Regions from separate parts of the Siminovitchia jepli genome, predicted to be linked through region 2. Evidence: predicted binding sites of a transcription regulator. Region 2 holds the regulator's gene; the other holds the start of a gene.
The links. The regulator Rex, encoded in region 2, represses fermentation and respiration genes when NADH is low (regulators of the CRP and FNR family bind a similar motif). The targets are predictions, from matches to a motif close to TTGTGAAATATTTCACAA.
Positions count from the first base shown of each region.

Region 1: a site for Rex is predicted at 2,635-2,652, ahead of qoxA (cytochrome aa3 quinol oxidase subunit II). Genes of this name have one in related genera too.

Region 1 is NZ_JBFEGN010000049.1:11,388-15,604, reverse strand. Features, by position in the region: gene qoxB (cytochrome aa3 quinol oxidase subunit I) at 1-1,570, opposite strand, end outside; gene qoxA (cytochrome aa3 quinol oxidase subunit II) at 1,634-2,527, opposite strand; gene AB1L08_RS14835 (ABC transporter ATP-binding protein) at 3,404-4,217, opposite strand, start outside.
Region 2 is NZ_JBFEGN010000036.1:23,607-27,823, forward strand. Features, by position in the region: SAM riboswitch class I at 1-12, opposite strand, end outside; gene tatC (twin-arginine translocase subunit TatC) at 162-920, opposite strand; gene AB1L08_RS12715 (twin-arginine translocase TatA/TatE family subunit) at 936-1,115, opposite strand; gene AB1L08_RS12720 (redox-sensing transcriptional repressor Rex) at 1,179-1,841, opposite strand; gene moaC (cyclic pyranopterin monophosphate synthase MoaC) at 1,923-2,417, opposite strand; gene AB1L08_RS12730 (ABC-F family ATP-binding cassette domain-containing protein) at 2,542-4,217, shown strand, end outside.

The sequences.
Region 1 (4,217 bases), on a different contig from region 2:
TATTTCTTGAAGCATAACGCGTGCTGTAATAAACATTGTACACAATTAAAGCAAACCCGATGGCAAGCCCAATGGCTCCGATAAATGAGAGCAGATTCAGCTGCCCAAACCCGGTTGCTTCTGAGTATGTGTACATCCGCCGTGCCTGCCCATCCAAACCGGTGAAGAACATTGGAAAGAAAGTGACGTTAAAGCTGATTGCGATAAACCAGAACGCCCATTTCCCGATTCTTTCATTCAACATAAAACCAAACATTTTGGGCCACCAATAAGTGAGGCCAGCAAGCATCGCGAATACGACTCCAGGTATAATGGTATAGTGAAAGTGGGCCACTAAAAACATGGTATTATGATACTGATAGTCCGCACTTGCCATACCGAGCATCACCCCGGTAACCCCGCCAATCGTAAAGATCGGAATGAAACCGACTGCATAAAGCATGGGAACAGTGAATTCAATCTTCCCTTTCCACATCGTCAGAATCCAGTTGAAGATCTTGATTCCGGTCGGGATCGCAATCGCCATGGTTGTGATGGAGAAAATACTATTCGTCAGCGGTCCTTGCCCCATTGTAAAGAAATGGTGAGTCCAGACCAAAAATGAGAAAAACGAAATAATCACGATCGATCCAACCATCGACTTATAACCATAGAGATTACGTCGTGCAAAAGTAGAGATCACCTCACTGTATACACCAAATGCCGGCAAGATTAAAATATAAACTTCCGGATGCCCCCAAACCCAGAAAAGGTTGGCCCAAAGCATATCCATACCGCCGTTTGTCGTTGTAAAGAAGTTTGAACCAAACAGCCGGTCCATTGTTCCCAGCAAAAGCGCAATCGTTAATACAGGAAAAGCGAAAACGACAATGACGTTTGTAATAAAAGCGGTCCATGTAAACATCGGCATCTTCATTAACGTCATACCGGGTGCCCTCATTTTTAAAATGGTCGTGATAAAGTTAATCCCGGACATTAATGTACCGATACCGGCAATCTGAATCGCCAGCATGTAATAATTCGTTCCGACCGATTGGCTGAAATCATTTCCCGCGAGCGGAAAATAAGAAGTCCAGCCTGAATCAGGAGATCCGCCAATGACGAAAGAAATATTGAATAACATGGCACCCATGAAGAATAGCCAGAAACTTAACGCATTCAAGCGCGGGAATGCGACGTCACGGGCCCCTATTTGCAACGGAACAACGAAGTTCAACAAGGCGTAAATAAATGGCATCGCCATGAAAATGATCATGACTACCCCATGGGTGGTAAAAACTTCATTATAATGCTGCGCATCCAGCAGCGTATTGTCGGGTACAGCCGTTTGTGCCCGCATCATAATCGCATCTACGCCGCCCCGGAACAGCATAAGCAAAGCAGAGATCAAATACATAATCCCAATTCTTTTGTGGTCAACAGTCGTTAACCATTCGCGCCATAAATAGCCCCATTTTTTAAAATAGGTTAAGCCGGCGACAATCGCGATAACTGTAAGACCAATGGCTACCATTGATGCATAAATGGCAGGACTGGGATGAGGGATGGCAAATCGGTCAAAATAATTCATCCTTTTATAACTCCTTCCCGGTAAATGTTCAGCATTAAAAACGGTTATAAAACTGTTAAGCTATCAATTATGATGGTTGTGCTCTGAATGGATTTCTTGAGACTCATTGCCTTCATGATGATGTCCACCATATTCACCCTCCGGGGGAGGCAAAAAGCGCAAATGTGTTCCACTGAATGTTAATTGCCCCAGATGGCCAGGCTCTAGCAGCTTATCGAATTTCTTTTCCGTAAGAGGTTCGGCAGTCTTTTTCACTTCGTCAACCCAATCATCAAATTCCTTCTCCGGCATTGCTTTCACTTGGAACGTATTTTCAGCAAAGCCTTTCCCGCTAAAGTTTGCATTTCTTCCCATGTATTCCCCGGGAGTATCGGCTGCCAAGTGCAACGTGGTGACCATGTCCGCCATCGCATACTTTTGTCCGCCGAGCTGCGGAATCCAGAAGCTTGTGATTGGCCCGTATGAATATAGTTTAAATTCCAACGGCCGATCTGTTGGGATGTACAAATAGTTGACTGTTTCAATATCTTCTTCCGGATAACTGAAATGCCATTTCCAATTGGAAGACGAAGCATAAATCGTCAATGGTTCCTGCCCCTCATGTTGTTTCGGCGTTGCTTCAACTGCATAGGTTGATTTAACCGTAACGATTGAAAGGAAAATAATAATGAGCACCGGAATCCCGACAATAATCGACTCCACCACCGGATTTCCTTCAATATGCGGCGGTTCATAATCCTCGCCTTGTTTCGAGGCGCGGTATTTTACTAACATGATGATTAAAAGGACAAAAACGGCAACAACAATGATGGCCATCGTCGCAATCGATATCCAAATGACATTGGCCTGTGTTTCAGCTTGAGGCCCTTTAGGATCCAAAACCATTAATGATTCGCAACCCGTCAGCATTGTAAGAATAGAGATGGCTACACATAAAAAAGCCCATTTCATTTTCATGGAGGGGACCCCTTTCTTTGAATTAAACCTTGGCAGCAATAACTTATCGTTTAATCTGTGATCAATTTACCATTATCTTATTACCATCAAAATGTAATAACAATAGTTTGTGATACATGTCACAAAATGTTCTTGAGTCACCCTGGTTTTTGGTAACAAAATGTTCAAAGAAACGGTGGTAACTGGACAATATTTTTTTATAAACCCCTCCAACCGAAAGAAATTACCGATTAAATTGTTTGAAGTAAAGGTGGCATTCTTTATTTTCTCCCCACCACCTCAGTGACACAAATTAATGGAGCCTTTCTCCTTTAAATGAAGCTTTTTGTACTGTTATTGCAGCTAAAATGATAAATTGCAACGAGAAAGCAGGCCGCTGCAAAAGCAAACAAGATCAGAAGGTTTAATATTAGCTGCCAAATATGCTTCCGTCCTGCAATTTTGTCAAGGTATCCACCGTCCAGCGTTGAGGAAGAAACGCGGATATTCTTTGAACCAACTTTGGCATGACTTCAATCGGTCTTTGTTAAATTATTGATTTCCAAAATATTCATATGAACACATTCGATTAAACTCTGTATAAAGAATAAAAAAAAGAACGCACGTGCATAAGTGCATTCCTTCATAACTTGACATGAAGTTTTTCATGTTTTCAAAATGAAAATGATCTTAAGGCCTTCTCAAATAAATGGGTTATCATCCACGATGATGATTTTAATTTCAAAAATAGGATCCGTTTTTGCTTGGGAACACGAGTTTTGCAGGATCATCCCACTTCTCTTGCAATAACTGCATGGCGGTATTTGTTTTTAAAAGCAAATTTGCTGCATCTTCGAAGTGGCTACAGCTTATTCTTAGTGAACGATCCAACATACCTTAACGCTGAAACTGGACGCGATGCAGGCTGGCAAAAATGCCTCCCATTTCAATCAATTCGTCATGGCGGCCCTGTTCGGCAATTCCGTTTTCGGTAACGACAACGATTCGATCAGCATTGCGGATCGTTGCCAGGCGGTGGGCAATTACAAGAGTAGTCCGGTTTTTGGCCAACTCGGCCAGCGCTTCTTGGATGATCATCTCGGTTTCGGCATCAAGAGCTGAGGTGGCCTCATCCAAAATCAGGATCGGCGGGTTTTTCAGAAACATCCGTGCGATCGCGATACGCTGCTTTTGCCCGCCGGACAACTTCAGGCCTCTTTCTCCCACCTCCGTATCAAAGCCGGCGGGAAGGGAGTCAATGAAATCTTCAAGATGTGCACGACGCGCTGCTTCCCTGATCTCCGCATCAGTCGCATTAAGCCGGCTGTATGCGATATTGTCGCGAATCGTTCCGGTAAACAAAAACACATCCTGTTGTACAATGCCAATTTGGGAACGGAGCGATTTTTTTGTCATGCTCCGGATGTCTATGCCATCGATCGAGATGGTTCCTTGATCGACATCATAAAATCGCGGGATGAGAGAGCAGATCGTTGTCTTTCCTGCCCCTGAAGGCCCGACAAAAGCCACTGTTTCTCCGGCACCAATACACAGATTGATCCCTTCAAGCACGGTTTGGCCCTCATCATAACCGAAGGTGACATTATCAAACATGATATTACCCCGCAACGCCGGTACTTCGATGGCGTCTTTTTCGTCCACCACATCCGGATCCTGGTCGATCAGCTCGGTAAAACGTTTAAATCCGGCC
Region 2 (4,217 bases):
TCTGGATAAGAAATCAATTATTCAGTTGAGTACGTCTGCTTTGGCGTATTTATATCCTATCCCACAAAAAATTTTCTGTCAAGGATGAATTTTACATTTTTACAACTAAACCCATAAGTTCAGTGCGTTTTTTATTCAAAAAAAAAGCACCCTGGATGCTTTTATGGCTCATGATTGATTTCTAGATCCTGCTCCTCTTCGGCAGCCTGCATTTTTTTATAGCCGATTTTTGAAATCCAAATGCTGATTTCATACAAAATGAGCAATGGCACGGTTACCATCATATGTGAAATTAAATCTGGAGGCGTAATAAACGCTGCGATCACCAACAAAATAAAGTAGGCATATTTTCTCACCCGCACTAAAAACATCGGTGTCACAATACCCAGCCTTGTCAAAAACAAAACGACGACCGGAAGTTGGAACAAAATTCCGAAAGGAATGGTTATTTGAAAAAGAAACTGAAAATATTCATTAATGCCAATTGTCGTCTGGATTTCCATGTTGCTTGATAAGCCAAGCATAAACCGGATTACAAACGGAAACAGAATAAAATAAGAAAAAAGGACGCCTGCTAAAAACAGCATAACGGAGACCGGTATATAGCTGAGCGTTGCCTTCCGTTCCTTCTCCAAAAGCCCCGGACTGATAAAGGCCCACAATTGATACAAGATGACGGGGGAAGTGAAAATAAACGCCAGCACAAACGTCATTTGCATAAATACTTTAAACGGATCCGTTACCCGGAACGCATTCATCGTAATGTCCTGGGCAGCACTTGCATGCTGGAGCAGTTTGATAAGCGGCTGTGATATAAAAAAGCTGACGATGACAGCCAACACAAAGAAAACGACTATAATGACAAGCCGTTTTCGCAATTCCTCTATATGATCGATGATCGTCATTTCTTTTTGACTCATAGTTTGTCCATCCTATCAAAGATCGCCGTCTTTTTTCTTGTCCTTTTCATCATCTTCCGCCAAACCTTTCGTCGCGTTTTTAAATTCACGCAACGTGTTGCCCGCAGCCTTACCAAGTTCCGGCAACTTCTTCGGCCCGAAGATCAATAAAGCGACAAGTCCAATCAAAATTATACTTCCTGCACCTGGACTCACTGCGGCCACCTCCTTATAGTTTTATTTTAATGGAAACCCGTCCTTTTAGCTATTAAAAAACGTTTATGGTTGTGAAAATTCCGTGTCATCAAGAGGATAATGTTTCAAAAAGTAAATGAGTGACTGCAGTTCCACCGCCAAATCAATATGATGGACACGGATTGACTCCGGTACGTTCAGCCTTGCAGGGGTGAAATTCAGTATCCCCTTCACACCCGTATGTTTAATCCGGTCCGTAATGGACTGGGCGGCACTTGCCGGTACAGTCAATATAACAACGGCCACTTCTTCTTTGCCCAACCTCTCTTCAAGCTCAGCCAAATCATAAATCGGAACATTTCTGATCTCTTTCCCGATTTTGTTTTGGTCGACATCGAATGCCATTTCGATTTTTGTATTGTTGTTTTTCAAGAAATTATAATTCAAAAAAGCCGTTCCCAAATTTCCTACACCAATTAACGCAACTTTCGTCACCTCATCCTGGTCAAGCGTCTTGCGAAAAAATGACAGCAAGTAATTTACATTATACCCATATCCTTTTTTTCCAAGCGCGCCAAAATAAGAAAAGTCCCGCCGAATGGTAGCGGAATCGACTTTCACCGCTTCACTCAATTCGGCCGAGGATACGCGCTGCTTCCCTGATGCGTGTAAATTTTTCAAAAATCTGTAGTATAGCGGGAGCCGCTTTGCAGTTGCCTGCGGTATTTTTAATGTTTCCTCATTCATATTCAATCCTCCATGCCAAGAAAGAAAAAGCACTTCAATTCTTCAGTTTCATGGGTTCCACGCACAGAAACGAAAAAACCCTTATTCCGTTTCACGATGATAATCTTTACTGGATACTCCGCCCGTTTTTTCCATTAAAAAAGTTGGTCCGATCACCATTCCCTTATCCACAGCCTTGCACATATCGTAAACAGTGAGAGCAGCTGCCGAAACAGCGGTCAATGCTTCCATCTCCACTCCCGTATTTCCGATTGTCTTAACTTCAGCAGTTATTTCCAAGATTTTATTATTCTCAGATCCTTCCTTCCAATCGAAAGAAAAGTTGATTCCTTTAATCGGGATCGGATGGCACATCGGGATGATTTCCCATGTTTTTTTCGCGGCCATAATCCCGGCTACTTGCGCAACCGCAAGGACGTCGCCTTTTTTTACTTGCTGATTTGCAATCAGTTCGTAAATATGGTCGTTCACTTCAATGCTCGAACGGGCAACAGCAGTGCGGACTGTTTCCGGTTTTCCGCTCACATCCACCATTTTTGCCCTGCCTTCCTTGTTAAAGTGCGTTAATTTATCCACGGCCAAACACCTCTTTATCATTCTACACTATTTCGTGTATACTGTCTGTCTTTGCAGCGCAAAAAATCCGATTGTCAAATATCGTTAACATACGATACACTGTCTATAATTAGGGGTGGAAAATATGCTATTACTTCAAGTTCAGCAGCTTTCAAAGTATTTTGGGGCTGATATGGTCCTTTCAAATATAAAATTGGAAATCCGCGAAGGGGATCGGACAGCCCTTGTCGGAAGAAATGGCGCCGGGAAATCTACCTTGTTAAAAATCATCGCCGGAGAATTGTCACATGATTCCGGCCAGGTCATTAAACCGAAAGATTTGACGATCGGGTATTTGGAGCAGCATACAGGCTTGGAATCAGAATTAACGATTTGGGAAGAAATGCTTTCCGTATTCACGAAAGTCCGGACAATGGAAAATGAACTGCGGCAAATCGAACAAAGGCTTTCCGATCCTGCTAATTATGAACAAGAAGGGACCTATAAACGGCTACTGGAAGAATACGACGGGCTCCAGGAGCAGTTTAACGAAATCGGCGGCTATCAATATGAATCGGATATCCGGTCTGTCCTTCATGGCTTCCAATTTTACGAAGAAGACTATCATACGAATATTGCCTGGCTTAGCGGCGGGCAAAAAACGCGCCTGGCACTTGCCAAATTGTTGTTGGCCAAGCCGGACCTGCTCATTTTGGATGAGCCGACAAACCATCTCGATATCGAAACGATGGCCTGGCTTGAAAAATATTTGCAACATTATCCGGGGGCCCTTCTCATCGTTTCCCATGACCGCTATTTTCTCGATCAAATTGTCACACAAGTGTACGAGCTGTCCCGAACGGAAATTTCGGTCTATCACGGCAACTACAGCAAATATCTCGAGCAAAAAGCCGAGAGATATGAACGTGAAATGAAGCTTTATGAAAAACAGCAAGGCGAAATTGCCAAACTGCAGGATTTCATCCAGCGCAATCTGGCACGGGCGTCCACGACCAAACGCGCACAAAGCAGGCGCCGCCAATTGGAAAAAATGAACATCATGGACCGTCCCGAGGGAGACGAAAAATCCGCTTCTTTTTCATTTTTGATTAAGAAGCAAAGCGGGAATGACGTATTGTCCGTTTCGGGCGCAAGCATCGGCTACGAGGGACAGCCGTTGGCTGCGCATATAAATTTAAGGCTTTCCCGTGGCGACAGCGTTGCTCTTGTCGGTCCAAACGGAATCGGCAAATCTACATTGTTAAAATCGATCATAAAAAAAATTCCCTTCCTGTCCGGGGAAATTCAATATGGGGCAAACGTTCAATTCGGTTATTACGACCAGGAACAAGCCAGCCTGTCATCCAATCGAACCGTTTTACAAGAATTATGGGATCGCTATCCGCTGATTAATGAAAAAGAAGTCAGATCGGTCCTTGGCAATTTTTTATTTACCCAGGATGATGTATTAAAAACCGTTTCCTCATTGAGCGGAGGAGAAAAAGCACGCCTGGCTCTCGCCATTTTGATGCTTGAAAAGGCGAATGTCCTCATTCTTGATGAACCGACGAACCACTTGGACTTGGACAGTAAAGAAGTGTTGGAAAACGCCCTTGTGGATTACCCGGGAACGATCTTATTCGTTTCCCATGACCGCTATTTTATTAACAGGATTGCTACAAAGGTCGTCGAGTTGTCCACAGAAGGAACAAAAGAATTTCTCGGCGACTATGATTACTATGTTAATAAAAAGGCGGAAGTAGCGGAGCTTAAACAGCTCAATCAGCCAGAATCAAAACCAAAACAGGCAGATAGCAAGAG